Regions from separate parts of the Arthrobacter sp. DNA4 genome, predicted to be linked through region 3. Evidence: riboswitches for the same ligand, from Rfam matches in the RefSeq annotation. Region 3 holds a riboswitch; each other region holds the start of a gene.
What was found. A riboswitch is a leader RNA that binds a small molecule or an ion and turns the genes downstream of it on or off. The one in region 3 is predicted to bind S-adenosylmethionine.
Positions count from the first base shown of each region.

Region 1: linked by a shared signal. The riboswitch ahead of NMQ03_RS19270 (DUF1737 domain-containing protein) and the one ahead of NMQ03_RS06910 (bifunctional o-acetylhomoserine/o-acetylserine sulfhydrylase) in region 3 are both predicted to bind S-adenosylmethionine.
Region 2: linked by a shared signal. The riboswitch ahead of NMQ03_RS02910 (cobalamin-independent methionine synthase II family protein) and the one ahead of NMQ03_RS06910 (bifunctional o-acetylhomoserine/o-acetylserine sulfhydrylase) in region 3 are both predicted to bind S-adenosylmethionine.

Region 1 covers NZ_CP101466.1:4,155,756-4,162,783, reverse strand. The annotation lists gene NMQ03_RS19295 (UDP-N-acetylglucosamine 1-carboxyvinyltransferase) at 1-348, shown strand, start outside; gene NMQ03_RS19290 (glutamate--cysteine ligase) at 418-1,644, shown strand; gene NMQ03_RS19285 (HNH endonuclease signature motif containing protein) at 1,715-3,136, opposite strand; gene NMQ03_RS19280 (O-succinylhomoserine sulfhydrylase) at 3,383-4,591, opposite strand; gene NMQ03_RS19275 (rhodanese-like domain-containing protein) at 4,592-5,002, opposite strand; gene NMQ03_RS19270 (DUF1737 domain-containing protein) at 4,999-5,274, opposite strand; SAM riboswitch class IV at 5,288-5,403, opposite strand; gene opgC (OpgC domain-containing protein) at 5,573-7,028, shown strand, end outside.
Region 2 covers NZ_CP101466.1:592,623-599,650, reverse strand. The annotation lists gene NMQ03_RS02925 (DUF1508 domain-containing protein) at 1-226, opposite strand, end outside; partial or broken gene NMQ03_RS02920 (adenylosuccinate synthase) at 418-1,702, opposite strand; gene NMQ03_RS02915 (M14 family zinc carboxypeptidase) at 1,937-3,001, opposite strand; SAM riboswitch class I at 3,218-3,322, shown strand; gene NMQ03_RS02910 (cobalamin-independent methionine synthase II family protein) at 3,336-4,544, shown strand; gene NMQ03_RS02905 (uracil-DNA glycosylase) at 4,756-5,385, shown strand; gene NMQ03_RS02900 (DUF3151 domain-containing protein) at 5,509-5,931, opposite strand; gene fbaA (class II fructose-bisphosphate aldolase) at 5,932-6,951, opposite strand.
Region 3 covers NZ_CP101466.1:1,495,487-1,502,514, reverse strand. The annotation lists gene NMQ03_RS06915 (homoserine O-acetyltransferase) at 100-1,215, opposite strand; SAM riboswitch class IV at 1,228-1,343, opposite strand; gene NMQ03_RS06910 (bifunctional o-acetylhomoserine/o-acetylserine sulfhydrylase) at 1,439-2,761, opposite strand; SAM riboswitch class IV at 2,806-2,920, opposite strand; gene NMQ03_RS06905 (VOC family protein) at 3,082-3,720, shown strand; gene NMQ03_RS21120 (hypothetical protein) at 3,958-4,149, shown strand; gene NMQ03_RS06900 (DUF222 domain-containing protein) at 4,172-5,665, shown strand; gene NMQ03_RS06895 (CPBP family intramembrane glutamic endopeptidase) at 5,741-6,520, opposite strand; gene NMQ03_RS06890 (DeoR/GlpR family DNA-binding transcription regulator) at 6,613-7,028, opposite strand, start outside.

The sequences.
Region 1 (7,028 bases), 1.9 Mb from region 3:
AACCTGCCGTTCTTCGCCGTCATCGCTGCGAATGCCCACGGCCAGACCATGATCCACGACTGGGTGTACGAGAACCGCGCCATCTACCTGACGGAGCTGAACCGGCTCGGCGCGCAGGTGCAGCTGCTGGACCCGCACCGGATCTACGTCAACGGGCCCACCAAGTGGCGTGCCGCGGAGGTGGGCTGCCCGCCCGCGCTCCGGCCTGCCGCCTGCCTCCTGCTGGCCATGCTCGCAGCGCGGGGTGTGTCCGAGCTGCGGAACATCTATGTGATCGAGCGTGGTTACGAGGACCTGGCGGAGCGGCTGAACACCATCGGCGCCAAGGTGGAGTACTTCCAGGACTGACCCATTCACGCTTCGTCATGAACGGCGGGCCACGGTTCCAATGCCCGTCTGCTGTCGCAGAATATTCGTATGCGTACATTCGGCGTAGAGGAAGAACTCCTGATCGTTGATCCGGAGTCCGGGGAGCCGCTTGCCCTCGCCGACGCCCTCCTCGCCAGCCACCGCGTGGCAGCAGACGACCTTCCCGTCGGCCTGGATGGCCGCCATGCCGGCAACCAGGCGGATTACGACGACGAGATGGGCTTGAGTGCCGAGCTCAAGCTTGAGCAGATCGAGACGCAGACCCGGCCGTGCCGGGAGTACGGCGGCCTGCTGGAACAGATCCGTGCGGGCCGGGCGCTGGCCGACCAGGCAGCCCGGAAGCACGGTGCCAGGGTGGCGGCGCTGGCCACCTCACCGGTGGCATCGCCCAGCCACACCACGCCTGACCCGCGCTATGCCAGGATGCTGGAGCGCTTTGGCCTCACTGCCCAGGAACAGCTCACCTGCGGTTTCCACGTCCACACCTTCATCGAATCGCCGGAGGAAGGGGTGGCGGTCCTTGACCGTATCCGCGACAAACTGGCGGTACTCACGGCGCTGAGCGCGAACTCGCCGTTCTGGAACGGCGTCCCCACCGGCTTCGAAAGCTACCGGACCCAGGCCTGGAACCGCTGGCCTACAGCCGGCCCGGCCGGCATCTACGGAACGTACCCTGCCTACCGCCGGGTGGTAACCCGGCTGCTGGACAGCGGCGTCATGCTCGACGAGGGCATGCTCTATTTCGACGCCCGGCTCTCCCGCAACCACCCCACGGTGGAGGTGCGGGTTGCGGACGTATGCCTCCGTGCCGGGGACGCCGCACTCATCGCCGTGCTGGTCCGGGCACTCGTGGAATCCGCCAGCCGGGAGTGGCGGGACGATGTGGACCCTGCGCCGGTCCCCACTGTCCTGCTGCGCATGGCGTCCTGGCAGGCCAGCAGTGCCGGGTTGAGCGGCGAACTGCTGGACTTTGGCAACTTCCGGCCCGCGCCGGCTGCGGATGTGGTGCGTTCCCTGGTGGATTACCTGGCCCCCGTCCTTGACGAACAGGGCGAGCTCGCATTGGCCCGCCAGGGGGTGGAGGACATCATCGCCCGCGGGACAGGGTCCGCTGAACAGCGCCGCGCCCGCGACAAGGCCATGGCGGGCCAGCCGCCGGAGGATATGGGGTTCGGCGCCGTGGTACGGCAGGCCGTCCACCTGACCATGCGTGATGCCCTGGACCTTGCGGACGTTGAGGCCACGCCTGAGCTGCTGCGCGTGCGGCAGGCCTGACGGGTCAAGAGCCGCCAGGCGCGCAGACTTGTAGAACGGCAGGCGTAGAGACGCCGCAGCGAAGCGGGTGCTAGGTAGCGAGGCGCTGTAGAAGGACCTGTTCCAGCGGGCTTCGTTGTGCCGGCAGGATGCCCGGGGGCCAGTGGGTTGGTTCTGAGTCCTGGTGTTCGGCGTTGTAGTGCCGTCCCGTGGGTGAGGTCCAGCCGGGTGGTTCATTCTTGTTGGCCCGGTCCGGTGTCCATCTGCTGTGGTGTTTGAGCCGGTGGTGCTTAGGGCAGAGCTGTGCCAAGTTACTGGTTCCAGTGGTGCCGCTGTGTTCCCACGCTTGCAGGTGGTCGGTGTCGTTGTCGGGGGTGCGGTTGGTGCAGCCGGGGAAGGTGCATTTGGTGTCGCGCATCCTGATCCAGCGTTTGATGGCTGCGGTGAGCCGGTAGTTTTTGCGGCCGATTTCCAGTGGTGCCCCGTCGCGGGGGTCGACGAGGACCCGGTAGAAGGAGTCCGCCCCACCGGCGACGAGTTTGCGGGCCATGGACGCCGGGATTGGTCCGAAGCCGTCCAGTACGGCGGGTTCGTCGGTCACTCCGAGGAGGGCGAACACGGGCACGGTGACCAGGACGTCGGCCCGCGGGGTAGGGACTTCGCTGAGTTCAGTGGCAGTTCCAGCCCCCAGCAGCAGGGATGCTGCGATGTCGGGGCGGAGCTGGGTGAGGGTGCGCTCTTCGTCGGGGCCTTGGAGTCCGCGGGCGGTGGCGGTGGTCCGGTTCCAGATGGTGCGCGCGGTGTCCCCGGGCATGTAGAGGGAGATCCAGGCCATGCCATCCCGGTCGGGGGTGTATTCCATCCGCCGACCCGCCACACCCTTTGCATGGCGCTTCTCGATCGATTCCGGATGGTGGCGTTCCCGCCACCCGCGGACCTTGGCCCGGAACCGTGACGGGACGAGTTCGCCGGGGGCGGCACCCCGGGCCGGGTTCGGCGCAGCCGGGTCGAAGAAGTGCGTCACCAGGGACGCCGCGCCCCCGGAGGTGAGGCCTTCGGTTTCGTCAGCAATGATGCGGGCGTGCTGCCACGACATCGCGCCCGCGGCCAAGGCGTTCATGACGGGCGGCAGGGAGCAGATCCGCCGTGACTGCTCCACCAATGCCCCTGCTGCGCCGGAGCTGATGGTCAGGACTCCGGCGATCTCCTCGACCACCGACATGTCCGCGTACGTGCGGTCCTGCACGGAGGCGTCCGGCGGGGTCACGGCTTGCTGGAACTCCACTCCCTCAGCGACGTCCCGTGCCTTCACCGCAGCGAGCTGCGCCTCCAGCCGAGCCAAAAGCTCCAGTCGTTCCAGACGGATCTCATACCGCCGCTGCAACACATCCACACCGGCACAAGCACCGGCCCCGGCAGCAAGGAAAGAGTCCTCACTGTTCAGCGAATCGAGGGCGGCAACAGAGGCATCGATTGACGCCAGCACCACCCCGACACCACCGCTGATTCCCATACCGACATCATCCAACGAGGCACTGACATCGTATTTGGCCGCCACGGATTACGGTATTGGTGGCATGAGCCTCCTGCGGTAAGCTCGGGAACTTCAGGTGCAAGGAACCCATGCAACTGTGGGGCGACCGTGACACACTCCGGCGCGTGACGCCGTCGTACGCCTTCGAAGCTGAACTTTGATACCGCATTTCCCCCGGCCAGAGGGTCCACATACTGCTGGAAACTCAGGCAGGACCAGCCGCCGCTAGATCTGCTTCAGCGCCTGCTCCAGGTCGCGGAGGAGGTCCTCCGGGTCCTCGAGCCCCACCGAGAGCCGGACCACGCCGTCACTCAGGCCGATGGCGGCCCGCCCCTCCGGGCCCATCGCCCGGTGGGTAGTGGTGGCGGGGTGCGTGATCAGGGACTTTGCATCACCGAGGTTGTTGGAGATATCGATGATCCGCAGCCCGTCCAGCAGCGCAAACGCCGCTTCCTTGCCCGTGCGTCCGCCGGAAGGAGCGAGCTCGAAGGTAAGGACCGTGCCACCGGCACTCATCTGCTTTGCCGCCAGCCCGTACTGCGGGTGCGACTTCAGGAGCGGGTACTTCACCCAGCCCACCGCCGGCTGTTCCTCCAGCCATTCTGCGAGCCGAAGGGCGGTCGCCGAGGAGTGGTTGACGCGCAGGCCCATGGTCTCCAGGCCCTTGGTCAGAACCCAGGCGTTGAAAGCGGAAAGCGCGGGGCCGGTGTGCCGCATCAGCTGCTTCACCGGTCCGTCGATGAATTCCTTGGTGCCCAGGATGGCACCACCCATCACCCTGCCCTGCCCGTCGATGTGCTTGGTGCCGGAGTAGACGATCACGTCGGCGCCGAGGTCCCCGCAGCGCTGCAGCAGGGGAGTGGCAAAGACGTTGTCCGCCACCACGGTGGCCCCGGCCGCATGCGCCAGTTCACTGACGGCTGCGATGTCCACGATCTCCTGCATGGGGTTCGACGGGGACTCGAAGAAGACGGCGGTGGTGGGCTTGGACAGGGCTTCGCGCCACTGGTCCAGGTCCGGCCCGTCCACGAAGACCGTTTCCACGCCCCAACGGGGCAGGATCTCATTCAGGATCACAAAGCACGAACCGAACAGTGACCGGGCGGCCACCACCCGGTCACCGGCAGCCAGCAGGGCACCCAGCGCGGTGAACACGGCGGACATGCCCGACGCCGTCGCGAAGCATGCTTCGGCGCCTTCCAGCAGCCTGAGCCGTTCCTGGAAGGTGGCCACGGACGGGTTGCCGTAGCGGGAGTAGACAAAGCGCTCGTCCTCGCCGGTGAAGGCGCGTTCAGCTGCCGCGGCTGATTCGTAGACGAACCCGGAGTTCAGGAAGATGGCCTCGGATGTTTCCTGGAAGTTGGAGCGGTCCAGGCCTCCGCGGACTGCCTGGGTGTCGGGGTTCCAGCCGGGGGCGTCTGGGTTGAAGGCCACTTAGTTCTTTCCGAGGTTGGTGGGGAGGCCGCGGTTCTTCCAGCCATTGACGGTCCGCTCGCCGTAGCGGTCGGGCTCGCCTTCGAAGCCCTCCAGCACGCTGTACGCGGTGAAGCCGGCCTGGGTGGCGGCAGTTGCGGCCGCGATGGACCGCTGGCCGGAACGGCACAGGAACAGCAGTTCCGCGTGGGGATCCTCCGGCGCCTGCTCCTGCAGGTCCTTGACGAAGTCGGGGTTGGGGATACCGCCGGGAAAGGTCCACTGGATGAACAGGGGATCGTTGTCCGTGGCTTTGGTGTCCGGGATGCCGATGTGGGCCCATTCGCCCTCGGTGCGGACGTCCACCAGGATGGCGCCCTGCTCCAGCTTGGCCCAGGCTTCCTGCGGCGTCAGGTCTCCGGCGTAGCTCATGCGTGACCCTCGCCGTCGAACTCGCCCTCAAATTCGGCATCGAGCTGGTCCACGGCGGTCGCCACGGCGGCATCGGCTGAGGCGATGGCGGCCGGAAGGACGATTGCCTGCGCAACGATGACGGTGGTGCCGTTGAAGGTTGCCGCCGGGCTGCCGTGCAGGACATAGCCGTCGGCGAGTGCAGCGGAGATCCGCTCACAGAATTCACGGTTGTCCGCGCCGGTAATCAGGCGGTAGGACAGTTTTTCGTCAGGGGCGGGTGCGTCGGACACGACGGATCTCCTTCTTTCACGCTTGCAGCTCGAATCGGTCGATATGCCGAGTATTCACCTGAGGCACCCCGCCGCGAAAGGGAGGGTTGCCGACCGGCAAGTCAGGGCTTTGCACCGGTACTCATTACTCCCCAAAAACGTAACACCTGCCGCGCCCCGCCGCATCGCCGCCGTCGTCATGTTCCGTAATTGAGCCGTCCGCGACACGGCACGGGTAATGCCCGCGGGCCGATAAAGTTCTTACCGGGGGGCGCCGCCCCGTATCCAGAGCAATGAGTACCGGGGGGTCCTTGTCAGCATGCGGGCACACGTATCGCACCACCACGCCGCCATCCGGCGGAACCGTCCGCGTTCCATCGCAGCCTTTTTCGCCGCGGCCATCATCGCCCTCCTGGCCCTGGTGGTCCCGGCCGGACCGGCGCACGCCGCGCCTGCTGCACCGGACAAGGGCAAGCCCTGGCTGGGGGCGGTCCTCGAGTGGGGTGAGGATACGGCTGCGGGCTTCAGTGACCGGCTGGGCGCCAGCCCTGCCGTCTTCGGCCATGACATCACCATTCCCTACCGCGAATCGGAGCGGAACGACATGGACGGCTTCCTGCAGCAGACTGCTGCCAAAGGCGCCCACGCCCTGCTCACGGTGAAGCCGTCGGTGCCCCTGGACCAGCTCGGCACGGCCGAGGCGGAAGCGTTCGCAGCACAAGTGCGCGACCTGGCGTCGGGGTTCAAAGGCCAACTGCTGGTCCGGTTCGCCCCCGATATGAATACCGGCTGGGTGGCATGGGGCCAGCAGCCGGCCACGTACCGGCAAACCTTCCAGGCCGTGGCGGCAGCCTTCAAGAAGTACGACGGCGGCCGGGCCGCCATGGTGTGGGCGCCCTACCTGGGCAAGGACTACCCCTTTGAACGGAACCGGAATGCCCCGGAGCCGGGAAGCGAGGGGTTCTCCCTCCTGGATACGAATGGGGACGGGGCCTGGAACGGAAGCGACAGCGCCTATGCTCCCTATTACCCCGGCGATGACGCCGTGGACTGGGTGGGCCTGACCGCCTATCACGACGACACTTCCGGCGGGGCCGCCGTCAACACCACGCCGCGTCCCGGTGAACTCCAGGAGATGCTGACGGCATCCGGCAGCGAAAACTTCTACGGCACCTACGCCGAGGGACGCAAAAAGCCATTCCTCCTGCAGACCTCGGCCTTCTACAGCCCTGCGTCCGGTGGGGCACCCGAGGCGGACATCAAGACGGGCTGGTGGGACCAGGTGGTGGCCACTGCCACATCGCCCGCTTTCGGCGGGACGGCCGCCGTGGTGTGGGACGAGCGGACCAGCACGCGGGACACCGGCGTGGCAAGCATCAGCTGGCTGCTCACGGGAAGCCCGGATGTTGCCAAGTCCGCGCTCGACAGGCTGAAGGCATCACCGATGGTCACCGGCCCTGTCACGGATGTGGCGTCCACAGGCACCTACGTGCGGGCCAATACGCTCTCCGGTGCCGTCCCGTGGACCCTTGCTGCCGCCATGGTCATCCTCCTGGTGGCCCTGTGGCAGATTCCCCGCCGGATCAACACCGCCACGTCCTGGAGCTACCAGGACCCTTCCACCAGGGATTCGAGGGTGGATCTGCTGCGCGGTCTGGCCATAGTCTTCGTTGTGGTCAACCACCTGGGCATGGCCTCACTGTTCCAGTTGCTCACCCAGGAGGCGGTGGGCTTCGTGTCAGGCGCGGAGCTCTTCGTGCTGTTCTCCGGCCTGG
Region 2 (7,028 bases), 900 kb from region 3:
CAGCAGCCGCAGCGGGTGCAGGCGCGGGACGGGCTACGGTTCCGGCGGGGCACAGGTCGGTGACCAGGCCGGTCCCGGCACATTCACGCACCGCGGCGATCCCTGCCGCCACAGCGGCTTTGTCCTCGAAGGGGCCGGAGACGGCGATAACGGCCCCGTCCGGAGCCAGGAGACGGAACCGGAAAAACGAATCAGCGTCGATGAATGCTTCAAATTTTCCGGCCATGACGATCCTTCCTTGGGCACCAGGTTGTACAGACGAGTCTGGCCGCGGCACCGGAAGTCTCACAAGACCGCGCGCGTTAAGCCTGTGTAAATTCGCTTTCCGCCAGCAAAAACAAGCGGCAGGCCACCTGCAAAAGGTGGCCTGCCGCCGTCGTAATCCCCACCCGCTCCCTAGCAGGCGGGGCCCACAAGTCAGTCGTTGATGAGGTCGTTCACCACGATGGTCTGGTCGCGGTCCGGGCCAACGCCGATGGCCGAGAACCGGGTTCCGGAGAGCTTCTCCAGGGCCAGCACATAGTTGCGGGCGTTCTCGGGAAGGTCCGCCAGCGTCCGGGCTCCCGTGATGTCCTCGGTCCAGCCATCGAAGTACTCGAAGATCGGTTTGGCGTGGTGGAACTCGGTTTGCGTCATGGGCATCTCGTCGTGGCGCACGCCGTCGACGTCGTAGGCCACGCACACCGGGATCTGCTCGATGCCGGTCAGGACGTCCAGCTTGGTGACGAAGTAGTCCGTGAAGCCGTTGACGCGGGAAGCATGACGTGCCAGCACGGCGTCGTACCAGCCGCAGCGGCGCGGGCGGCCGGTGTTGACGCCGAATTCGCCGCCGGTCTTCTGCAGGTACATGCCCATCTCATCGAAAAGCTCCGTGGGAAACGGGCCGGCACCGACGCGGGTGGTGTAGGCCTTGATGATGCCGATGGAGCGGGAGATGCGGGTGGGCCCGATGCCGGAACCCACCGACGCGCCGCCTGCGGTCGGGTTGGAGGAGGTCACGAACGGGTAGGTGCCGTGGTCCACGTCCAGGAACGTTGCCTGGCCGCCCTCCATCAGGACTACCTTGCCCTCGTCCAGCGCGGAGTTCAGGACCAGGGTGCTGTCGATGACCAGGGGGCGGAGCCGCTCGGCGAAGGACAGGAAGTACTCCACGATCTCGTCCACCACAACACTGCGGCGGTTGTAGACCTTGACCAGGAGTTCGTTCTTCTGGCGCAGCGAGCCTTCCACCTTCTGGCGGAGGATGGATTCGTCGAAGACGTCCTGGACGCGGATGCCCAGCCGTGCCACCTTGTCCATGTAGGCGGGGCCGATGCCGCGGCCGGTGGTGCCGATGGCGCGGCTGCCGAGGAAGCGTTCGGTCACCTTGTCCAGCACCTGGTGGTACGGGGCCACCAGGTGGGCGTTGGCGGAGACCCGCAGTTTTGAGGTGTCGGCGCCGCGCGCCTGGAGTCCGTCGATTTCCTGGAAGAGGGCCTCAAGGTTCACCACGCAGCCGTTGCCGATGATGGGAACAGCGTTGGGGCTGAGAATGCCGCAGCAGCTTGAGTTCGTACTTTTCACCGCCTACGACGACGGTGTGCCCGGCGTTGTTGCCGCCGTTGGGCTTGACGACGTAGTCAACACGGCCGCCCAGCAGGTCGGTGGCCTTGCCTTTTCCTTCGTCGCCCCACTGGGCTCCTACGATCACAATTGCTGGCATGGGATCCTCCCCCATTCGTTCGGACTGCCCGGTCCTGCCACCAGGTGGCGGGCCCATGCAGCGCCGTTCATGAGAATGCCCCGAACATACCGGCCTTCGCACAGCCGCAGCACGGCGCAGCGAAGCAAGAGTTCCGGGGCTCTTACCACCCAAGTTTAGCCGATAGGGCACTTTGTCCACTGTTGTGGCCCGCCGCGGCCCTTTCTGCCAAAAGGCCGCGGCGGCCGGTGCCGCCTACTCGTCCTCAGCCTCCCCGGCGGGCCGGGACGTCTGTTCGGCGAGCGTGTTCCAGAAGGAGGTGTCGGCGTCGGCAATGGACCCGTCCGCGATGGCCGCGGCCGTGGAGGTCAGCGTGGTGACGGTCTGCTTGATCAGGTAGCCGTTGCTGCGCTGTCCGAGTGCATAGCCGTCCAAATAGTGGTCCGACATGCCGCGCATCTCGAAGAGCAGGGTGGCGATGCCGTACTCCACGGAGATGCCGTTGCGGCTGATGGTTTCGGCACTGCCGCCCTGGTACTTGCCCAGGTGTCCCCAGCCGGTGGAGTCGACGTTGTTGAAGACCACCGCGCCGAGCTGCTTGGATTTTTCGACGACGGCGGGGTCGGCGTTGGGGGTGGTGGGGTACAGGATGGAGCCGGATACCAGCTTGCCGTCACGCTCCGCCCGGGTGCCCTGGTGGTGCAGGTCGATCATGTAGTCGATCCGGTATTTGCGCATGACGTTGTTGTGCAGCGCCTGGGTCTCCGGCTGGATCTTGGCCACATGGTCGCGGTTCAGGTCCACGCCCTCGGCGTTGTAGCGGGTGAGGTGGCGGTCCCCTTTGGCAAGGTAATTGTCCAGGGAGAAGTTCACGTCCCCCATGGCGCCGTCCGCATTGAGCATGGGCACCACCAGGATGTTCACACCTTTGAGGATGTCGGCGGATTTGCCGGTCCCCAGGTGCTTGATGAACTCCATGGCGCCCTCGGTGGTGAGCTGCTCGTTGCCATGCTGCTGGGTCAGGTACAGAATGGTGGGCTTGGCCGGGTCCGAAATGTACTTGACCAGGTGGATGTCGCGCCCCTTGACCGTCTGCCCGATGACCTCCAGCTCCATTGCCGGCTGGCGCGCGTCCTGGTCCTTCAGGAACGAGACCATCTGTTCGTACGTGGCGAGCTTGGACGTGGTGATCTGGCCGTTGCCGTCGTAGTTGGGGCCTTCGCCTACCGCGTGTGCCAGCGGGGCGGGACCTGCGACGACGGCCAGCGCCAGGGCGCCGGAGACGGCGAAGGTCCCGAAATTTGCCAGGGATTTCTTCACAGTGCGTTACCTCTTTCGAGTGCATCGGGGTGCGACGGCCAGCTCCGTCGCGGGCAGCGGCATGTGACCTCAGCCAACCAAGCTTAACGAAACCTGTCAATAACCTGAACAAAGGCTGTAAGCATGTTTTCGGCAGGGAAGCTTCAGACGCGACCTGTCGCGACATAAAGCGGAGCAGACTTGCCCCGGGGCAGGCATCTGGATTTATGTGAGAGTGAACCATCCGGAGCGGCCGAGAGACCTGGCTCGATGACGCCGCAGCAACCACGGTCCCGCAGGATTCCTGCCGCCCGAAGGTGCTACTGCCAGGACCGATGGAAAGGAAGATTCCAGCATGTCCCTGAACACCGACCACATTCGCGTCACCCACGCAGGATCGTTGCCCCGCACCCCGGAACTCATCGCGGCCAACGCCGCCAAGGAAACCGACGGCGTCACCCCTGAGTTCCTGGAACTCCTGGAGGCCTCCGTGGTGGAGGTGGTCCAGCGCCAGAAGGACCTCGGCATCGACATTCCCAACGACGGCGAATACGGGCACACGATGTCCAGTTCCGTGGACTACGGTGCCTGGTGGAACTACTCCTTCGCACGGCTGGGCGGCCTGGAGCCGACGAATGTGGACCGCTGGGCCGATGCGCAGGTGCACCGTTCTTCCCCCGGCAACATCGTCCTGACCTCCTTCCCGGACCGGCGGGACCGGCAGGCGTTCAACGAGGCCTACAACGATCCCTCGTCGGGCATCCTGTCCCACCGCAAGAGCGTCACGCAGCCCAAGATCGCCGGACCCCTGACCTACACCGGCCAGGACCTGGTGGCGTCGGACATCAGGAACCTGAAGACCGGCCTCGCCGCCGCCGGGTTGTCGGACGGCTTCGTAGCGTCCCTCTCCCCCGGCTCCTGCGCCCGTGTGGCCAACGAGTACTACACCTCGGATGAGGAACTCGTCTACGCGTGCGCGGATGCGATGCGGGAGGAATACAAGGCGATCATCGATGCCGGCCTGACCGTGCAGCTCGATGATCCGTCCCTGGCCGAGAGCTGGGACCAGATCAATCCCGAGCCATCCCTGGAGGACTACCTGAAGTTCATCCAGCTGCGCGTCGAGGCCACCAACTGGGCCCTCCGCGACCTGCCCCAGGAACAGATCCGGCTGCACGTCTGCTGGGGTTCCTGGCACGGCCCACACACCACGGACATCCCGTTCGCCGACATCATCGGCTCGGTGCTGCAGGTCAACGCCGGCGCTTACTCCTTCGAAGCGGCCAACGTCCGGCACGAACACGAATGGCGGGTATGGGAGGACACCAAGCTCCCCGAGGGCAAGGTGATCATCCCGGGCGTCGTCTCGCACGCCACCAACGTGGTGGAACACCCGGACCTGGTGGCAGACCGCATTGTCCGCTTTGCCGACGTCGTGGGCCGCGAGAATGTCATCGCCTCCACCGACTGCGGCCTGGGCGGCCGGGTCCACCCGCAGATCGCCTTCGCCAAGCTGGAGGCCCTCGGCGAGGGCGCCCGCCGGGCCACAACCCGCCTCTGGTAGCTGCGGACGGCGAAGCCGGGACCCGCCGGTTCCGTGGCCTGGCTGAATCAGGTGCACGGGACCGGCGTTTCGTTTCCCGGGGCTTGCTAAACTGGGTAAGGCCGACCAGGAATCGGCCCACCCCAATCAACCGCCGCTGATGTGTCGCGCCCCCGCGTGCCCATTTCCGTGGCGGCAGCAACGCCAATCCCCGCAGGAGAACCAGCACTTCATGACAGCCCTGGCACCCGAAACATTCCACGAACAGCTCATGAGCCGCCGCTACGACCCCAGCGTTGCTGCCGTTAACGAGCTGTGTGATTCCCTTCGGGAGACCAAGCCCGGCACCGTGGTCCCCTATGTGGATCCCATGCACGACGTGGAGGAATGCCGCATCATCAGCCTGTTCTCCAACATTGGCGAGGCGGACCCGTCCGGGTTCATCACCGCCGGGGACCAGGATGCCGCGACCCGCATGCTTGGCCTGCAGTGGAAGCTGGGCCTGCGCCCTGAGTTCGTGATGCCGTGGAACGTCCACCCGTGGCACGTCCCCGGTGAGGCCAACGGAAAGTTCACTCCCGACCAGATCCAGGCAGGCCTGAAGCCGCTGCTGAAGTTCCTGGCACTGGTGCCCCGTGCCTCGGTCATCGTGGCGCACGGCACCGAGGCCAACCGCCTGGCCAACCTGCTGCTGAAGACCGAAGTGCCCCTGCTGTGGCGCCGCGGCCTGAAGACCTACAAGGTCAGGTCACTGAGCGGCCGCGCCTTCGCCGGTTCCCCGGCGCGCCAGGAGGAGTACCTCGAGGACATGCGTGCGGCCTACGCCGACGCCATGGCACGCACCGGAATCGCCAAGCCTTAAACGACCGACGGCGGGTGGTCACCTTTCCAGGAAAGGTAACCACCCGCCGTCGTCGTATCTAGGGGCCTCCGCCGCCGAGGGTTCCCTGGCTCAGCGAAGCGAAGCCAGGGAGGCGGTAGGGAGTTACTTGCCCTCGATGGCTGCCTTCGCCGTGGGGTCCGAGTCGTTGAGGAACTTTTCGATCCGCTCCGGCTCGTCAGCCTCGCCGATGGCAGACGAAGCCCTGCCCAGGGAGTAGAGGGCCCGCAGGAATCCGCGGTTGGGCTCGTGCTCCCACGGGATGGGCCCGACGCCGCGCCAGCCGTTGCGGCGCAGCGAGTCCAGGCCGCGGTGGTAGCCCACCCGGGAGTAGGCGTAGGAGTCGATGACCCGGCCCTCCGCCCACGCCTCCTCGGCGAGCACGGCCCACAGCAGGGAGGACGTGGGGTGCTTGGCCACCAGGTCCAATGCCTCGTGACCGGCATCCAGCTGCCCGTACACCTCGGTTTCGGCAGGCAGGAGCGTGGGCTCCGGCCCCATCAGGTTCCGGCGGAACTCGTCCGACATCTAGAAGGTCTTTCCGGCCGAACCGAGCTGTTTGGTGGCTTCCACCACGCGGGCTGCCAGGCCGGCTTCGGCGGAGGCGCCCCAGACACGGGGGTCGTAGGTCTTCTTGTTGCCCACTTCGCCGTCGACCTTCAGGACGCCGTCGTAGTTCTTGAACATGTGGTCAGCCACCGGACGCGTGTAGGCGTACTGGGTGTCGGTGTCGATGTTCATCTTGATCACGCCGTAGGAGACGGCGTCGGCGATTTCCTGGTCGGAGGAGCCGGAGCCGCCGTGGAACACCAGGTCGAACGGGTTGTCCTTGCCGATCTTGGCACCCACCTGCGCCTGGATGTCCTTGAGGATCTCCGGGCGGAGCTTAACGCCGCCGGGCTTGTACACGCCGTGCACGTTGCCGAAGGTCAGGGCGGTGATGTAGCGGCCGTTCTCACCGGAGCCGAGGGCGTCGATGGTGGCGAGGGCGTCCTCCACCGTGGTGTAGAGCTTGTCGTTGATGGCGTTCTCCACGCCGTCTTCCTCGCCGCCGACCGTGCCGATCTCCACCTCGAGGATCATCTTGGCAGCGGCGGTGCGCTGGAGCAGGTCGCGGGCAATCTTCAGGTTCTCCTGCAGGGTCTCTGCCGAGCCGTCCCACATGTGGGAGTTGAACAGCGGGTTGCGGCCGGCCTTGACCTCAGCTTCGGAGGCCGCCAGCAGGGGCAGGACAAAACCGTCCAGCTTGTCCTTGGGGCAGTGGTCGGTGTGCAGGGCGATGTTCACGCCGTAGTTCTTGGCCACCTCGCGGGCAAAAGCCGCAAAGCCCAGGGAACCGGCAACCATGTCCTTGGTGGAGGCGCCGGACCAGTAGGCGGCACCGCCGGTGGAGACCTGCACGATGCCGTCGGACTCTGCCTCCGCGAAGCCGCGCAGTGCCGCGTTCAGCGTCTGCGAGGACGTGACGTTGACGGCCGGGAAGGCGAATCCGCCCGCCTTTGCGCGGTCGATCATCTCGGCGTAGATCTCTGGGGTTGCAATGGGCATGCTGGCTCCTCTGCTGAGTTTCGTCTGTGGGTGGATGACCCTCAAATAGACCGCTTACGGCTTGGCACCATCCTAGC
Region 3 (7,028 bases):
ATTCGATGAGTATGGTCTGCCTGCGGTGCAACCTCAACGCCGATTAGTGCAGAAGGCATCTGCAGGAATGCACAATGCCGGTTGTCCGCCAGGCGGCGCCTAGACCAGGAAGCTGCTCCGCAGCCGGCCGCCCAACTGCCCGATCTCGGTGAGGAACCCGTCGTGCCCGATCGGCGCCTGGATGACATGGACGTCCACGTCGCCGGGCAGGGCCTGGGCCAGTTCGTGGGACTGCGACGGAAAATAGAGCCTGTCCGAGTCCACCGCGGCCACGAAGAACCGTGCCGTGGAGGTGGCCAGGGCTTCGGCCAAGGTTCCCCGCCCCCGGCATACATCGTGGCTCATCAGCGCCTCGGTCAGGGCGATATAGCTGTTGGCGTCGAAGCGCTTCACCAGCTTGTTCCCTTGGTGGTCCAGGTAGCTTTCCACCTGGTAGCGGCCGCGGGAGGCGAGAATTTCCCCCTGCAGGGGTGATTCGGGCGCCTGGGGTGCCCGGCCAAAGCGGCCTTCCAGTTCCGCGGCCGACCGGTAGGTGATGTGGGCGATGCGCCGGGCAAGTGCCAGCCCGTCTTCCGGACACGGACCGCCGTAGTAGTCCCCGCCGTTGAAGTTGGGGTCCTGCCGGATGGCCAGAGTCTGGGCCTGCGCGAAAGCAATCTGTTCGGCAGTGCTGGCGGCTCCCACGGAGATCACGGCGCAGCGCTGCACCCTCTCCGGGTACGTCACCGCCCATTCCAGGGCGCGGGCGCCGCCCATCGACCCGCCAAGGACGGCGAACCAGCTCTTGATGCCCAGCTGGTCCGCCAGCCTGGCTTCAGCAACAGTGCTGTCACGCAGCGTGACGAGGGGAAACCTGGAGCCCCAGGGCTTTCCGTCAGGCGCGGGCGATGACGGGCCAGTGGATCCGTAGCAGCCACCGACAATGTTGATGGACACCACGAAGAAGCGGTCCGTGTCCACGGGAGCGCCGGGGCTTACCAGCTGTTCCCACCAGCCTTCTTCGTCGGTGTCGCCGCGGGTCACGTGGGTGCTGCCGGTCAGCGCGTGCTCGATCAGGATGGCGTTGCTGGCGTCCGCGTTGAGCGTCCCCCAGGTTTCATAGGCCAGGGTGACATCCGGGAGGTATCCCCCGGCCTCGAGTTCCAGTCCCCCGATGGAGGCGTAACGGACAATTCCATGTTCGGGAATGGTGGTTCGGGCGACGGTAACCGTCATGGCAAGACCTCTTCTACGCGCTTGCCTGCCGTCGTCTGACCGGCAGGCCAGGTCCTCACCCGGGGCACCCCACCGCGGATGGAGGGTTGCTTACCAGCAAGCCGGGGCTGTCACTGGCACTCATGACCTGGTTCGAGTGTACGAAACACCCCCCACTCCAGGCCAAGAGTATGACTGGTTGTGACTTCCCGGCTTGCCACATGCTGCGTCCTCGTGTTTGGGGCTACTGGTTGGCGCCCTTGGCGGCCCGGAAGCCTGCCTCCAGGTCGGCGAGGATGTCGTCGATGTGCTCCAGGCCGACGGAAAGCCGGACCAGGCCCGGGTGAACGCCGGCTACAACCTGCTGCTCCGGCGAAAGCTGGCTGTGCGTGGTCGACGCCGGGTGGATGACCAGGGAGCGGACGTCGCCGATGTTGGCCACGTGGGAATGCAGCTCCAGGGCGTCGACGAAGCGCTTGCCCGCCTCTGCCCCGCCGGCCAGGTTGAAGGCCACGACGGCGCCCGTCCCCTTGGGTCCGTACTTGCGGCCACGCTCGTACCAGGGGCTGGAGGGAAGCCCCGCGTAGGCGACGGATTCGACGTCGTCCCTTGCCTCCAGCCAGCGCGCCACTTCCGTGGCGTTCGCAACGTGGCGCTCCACCCGCAGGCTTAACGTCTCCAGGCCCTGGGAAATCAGGAACGCGTTGAAGGGCGAGACGGCCGAGCCCAGGTCGCGCAGCAACTGCACCCGGGCTTTGAGGATGTAGGAGAGGTTGGCGCCGAGCGCGCCGCCTTCGCCGAGGTCGCGTGCGTAGACCAGGCCGTTGTACGTGGGGTCCGGGGTGTTGAAGCCGGGGAACCGTTCCGGATCCTTGCCGAAATCGAACTTGCCGGAATCGACGATGACACCGGCGATGGCGGAGCCGTGGCCGCCAAGGTATTTGGTGGCCGAGTGGATCACAATGTCTGCTCCCCACTCCAGCGGGCGGATCAGGTAGGGGGTTGAAAGGGTGTTGTCCACGATCAGGGGCACGCCCGCCTGGTGGGCCACCTGGGAGATGCCCTCGATGTCCAGGACGTCCTGGCGCGGGTTGGAGACCACTTCACCGAAGAAGAGCTTGGTGTTGGGCTGGACGGCATCGCGCCACTGGTCCAGGTTGTCCGGATCGGCCACGAAGGTCACCGAGATGCCGAACTTCTTCAGCGTGTGGGCGAACAGGTTGTAGGTTCCGCCGTAAAGGCTGGGGCTGGCCACGATGTGGTCTCCTGCCTCGGCGATGTTCAGGACAGCGAAGGTTTCCGCGGCCTGCCCGGAGCTCAGCAGCAGCGCGGCCAGGCCTCCTTCGAGGCTGGCAATCCGTTGCTCGACGGCGTCCTGGGTTGGGTTGCCAATGCGGGTGTAAATGGGCGCAAGTTCAGCCAGGGCAAAACGGTTGGCAGCGCTTTCAGCGCTGGGGAACACGAATGACGTGGTCTGGTAGATGGGCAGGGCGCGGGCACCCGTGGCGCTGTCCGCCGTCTGGCCTGCATGGATCTGGCGGGTTTCGAAGGACCATCCGTTGGACATCCAAATCTCCTTTGACATGGGCCCGGCATGCTCACCGGCAGTACGGGCCGCGCTTGCTCCCGGCTGTTGCCGGAGAGCCAGGTCCTCACCCGGGGCACCCCACCGCGGATGGAGGGTTGCTTACCAGCGAGCCGGGGCTTGTCGCTGGCACTCATGACCTGGGCCCAGTCTAGGAACCGGACAGCCGCTGTGGACAGCATTGTGACGAACATGGTCTTCCGGCGCCCCTGTTGGCTCCGGTACCGGGGCGCCGCGCACGACAAATGCTAGTAAGGGCACCCTTAGCTGAGAGCCGGATCACAAAGTGCCAAGATGTTCGCATGCGCATGGATCACGTCTCTTACGCCTGTGAACACGATGGCCTCGCGGCCACTACCGAACGTATTGCAACTGCCCTCGGCGTTGAGGCAGTGAAGGGTGGCGTACACCCCCGCTTCGGAACCCGAAATATGATCATTCCGCTCGCCGGGCACAAGTACCTCGAAGTTGTCGAGGTACTGGACCATCCGGCATCGGACAAGGCACCCTTCGGGCAGGCAGTGCGTGCCCGTTCCGCTGCCGGTGGCGGGTGGATGGGCTGGTGCGTCGAAGTGGACGACCTCGCCCCCTTCGAGGAACGCCTGGGCCGCGCCGCCGTGAACGGCAACCGCAAATTCCCGGACGGCCGCGAGCTGGTCTGGAAGCAGATTGGCATCCTGGGCCTCATCGCCGATCCCCAGGTCCCGTACATGCTCAAGTGGGAGGGCGATCCCTCGCTCCACCCGTCCAATGCGTACGAGAGCAACCTCAAGATGAGCTGCCTGACCATCGCCGGTTCCGCCTCGCGCGTCACCGAGTGGCTGGGTGAGCCGGTGGAGAAGCCGCTCGAGGACGTTGCGGTCGAATGGGTCGCCCCGCACGGGACGCCGGGCATCCTCTCGGTCACCTTTGAGACCGCCAACGGGGCCGTCACTATCTGACGCTCCTCCCTCCCTCCTTTCCGGCCCTGTCCGGGAGGTTCCTGGGTTGCGCCCAGGCAAGCTTCGGCCGCCATTGGGTGGTGACAACGGCGTCACCACCCAATGGCGGCCGAATTCGTTTAAGTGGCTGCCGGGTCGGGAGTCCCGGGCGGTGTCAACTAAAACGGCCAACACTTTGAATGTCAGTGCCTCGTCGGATGATGTTGCTATGGGAATCAGCGGTGGTGTTGCGGTGGCTTGGAGGGTATCCATGCCTCTGTTGCTGCCCTGGGCGCCCTGGAGAAAGAGGACGCTTTCCTGGCTTCCGGCGCTCATGTCGGTGCCGGTGATGTGTTGCAGCGGCGGTATGAGATCCGGCTGGAACGCCTGGAAGCCGCGTCCCGCCTGGAAGCACAACTTGCAGCGGTGAAAGGCATGGGACGCCGCTGAGGCAGTGGAGTTCCAGGAGGCGATGACGCCGCCGGACGCCTCAATCCAGGACCGCGCTTACGCGGACATGTCCGTGGTGGAGGAGATCGCGGGAGTCCTGACCATCAGTTCCGCGGCCGCGGGCGCTTTGGTGGAGCAGTCGCGGCGGATCTGTTCCCTGCCACCCGTCATGGACGCACTGGCCGCCGGCGTGTTGTCCTGGCAGCACGCGAAGATCATCGCCGACGAAACCGAAGGCCTCACCTCCGAGGGCGCGGCCTCTCTGGTGGCGCACTTCTTCGACCCCGATGCACCCAACCCCGCCCGCGGCGCGGCCCCCGGTGAGCTCGTCCCGTCCCGGTTCCGGGCCAAGGTCCGTAGCTGGCGGGAACGCCACCACCCTGACTCGATCGAGAAGCGCCATGCAAAGGGTGTGGCTGATCGGCGGATGGAATACACCCCCGACCGGGATGGCATGGCCTGGGTCTCGCTCTACCTCCCCGGGGACACCGCGTGCGCGATCTGGAACCGCACCACCGCCACCGCACGCGGCCTCCAAGGCCCCACCGAAGAGCGCACCCTCACCCAACTCCGCCCCGACATCGCCGCCTCCCTGCTCCTCGGCGACGGCCAGACCACACAGACCGGGAAACCCATGGAGGTCGGACAGGTCCCCACCCCGCGGGCCGATGTCCTGGTCACCGTGCCCGTGCTCTCCCTCCTCGGCCAGACCGATGAACCCGCCGTACTGGATGGTTTCGGGCCGATCCCGACGTCCATGGCACGGAAACTCGTCGCCGACGGGGCGGACTCCTTCTACCGGGTCCTCGTCGACCCCCGCGACGGGGCACCACTGGAAATCGGCCGCAAAAACTACCGGCTCACCGAAACCATCAAACGCTGGATCAGGATGCGCGACACCAAATGCACCTTCCCCGGCTGCACCAACCGCACCCCCGACAACGAAACCGACCACCTCACCGCCTGGGAACACGACGGCACCACCAACGCCAGCAACCTGGCACAGCTCTGCCCCAAGCACCACCGGCTCAAGCACCACAGCCAATGGACACCCAGCACAGCAACCGAAAACAATCCGCCCGGCTGGACCTCACCAACAGGCAGGCACTACAAACCCGACCACCAGGATGCCGACCCAACGCACTGGCCACCAGGATTTCTGCCGGTGGATGCTGTCGTGGGACAAACTGAGGCGCCAACTCCGCGCGGATCCAGGGCTGGACTTGATGACGCTGCTCGGCTTAAGGACACTGCTCGGCTTACCGGTACCGCTCAGCTGGTCACGGCGCCACCATGGCGCGGGCCGGACCTATCCGAAGATCCGTTGTGGCAAGAGTTCCTCGCGGGGATGCCGGTGTGGCCAGATCCGCCTGTCGAGGACCCGCCAGGTGACAACGTGCTGGATTGGAACGAGCTTTGCCCTGCTGATCCCCTGTGGGATGAGTTCCATGCAAGGTTCTACGACCTGCCCGCTGACTCCCAGTCGGACTGGCAGTTGCTGTTGTTGGAAATTTGACCCTGCGTGATGTTTAGGGCCACAGCACCCATACCGCCCTGGGAACATCACCGGGCCGCCGGGCCGCCTGCGCAGCTACCCCAGCCCCACGGCCTTGCCGAAGAGGCTGAAGCCAACAAAAGCCACGATATCCAGCAGCGCATGGGCGATGACCAGGGGCATGACGCGCTTGGTGCGGGTGTACAACCAGGCGAAGACCACCCCCATCACCGCGTTTCCAATGAAGGGACCAAAGCCCTGGTAGAGGTGGTAGCTGCCGCGCAGCAGCGAGCTGACGGCGATGGCGAGCGGCGTGCTCCACCCGAACTTGCCGAAGCGGTCCAGGAGGTAGCCCACCACAATGACTTCCTCGAGCACCGCGTGGCGCATCGCCGACAGGATCAGGACCGGAACAGTCCACCAATACGCATCCAGTGCACTGGGAATGATGGCGGTGGTGATGCCGAGGGCCCGGCCGGCGGCATAAAGCCCCAGGGACGGTATGCCAATCAGCGCCGCGAGCCCCAGGCCCTGCAGCAGGTCCCTGCCGGGCCGGGCAAAGTTGAACCCAAGCTTCCGGAATGCTGAACCGGGATTACCGGCATCGCCCGGTGTCGCCTGCCGCTGGTCGGTGAGGAAGTAGAAGACCAGCAGCACCGGAACCAGCGCAAAGATGATATCCAGCAGCTGATAGGTGAGGTCGAAGTACTCGCGGGTGCTCTGCGACCGGTTCAGGGTGGAGGTGCCCTCGGCCAGCGGGGCGCGGGTCATCTTGTCGAGCAGCTGCACCACGGAGTAGACGGCCGACTGGCCCAGGGACAGGCCCAGGACGATCCAGACTTCGAGCCGCAGTCGACGGCGGGAGGGAACCAGCATGTTCCCATCTTGCCTTCAGTTTCTGGATCCGGCCTGATGGAGCGGCAGGTGTTGGGCAGCACTGTACCCGGACCGCGCACAGCCCAAGGGATTTAGGCGGGTGCGACAATCACTTCCGTGCCGTTGGCTTCGAAGGCTGCCTTGTCGCGCGCAGAGATGCCGGAATCGGTAATCAGCCGGGTGAAGTCATAGCCGTCCATGGTGGCAAATGCCCGCACGCCAACTTTGGAGGAATCAGCCAGGACGTAGGACACCCTGGCGCGGGAAGCCAGCAAGGCATTGACAGAGGCTTCGCCTTCCCCTGTGTTGGTGGGTCCCACCTCCGGATCGATGCCGTTGACACCGATGAAGGCGATGTCCAGTACCACCTTCTGCATGATGATGTCCGTATAGGGCCCCACGAGTTCATACGAACGCGGGTTCAGGATGCCGCCGGTCACCATCACCTTGATATTGGGCCGGACCGCAAGCTGACCGGCGATGTTAATGGCATTCGTCACCACCGTGA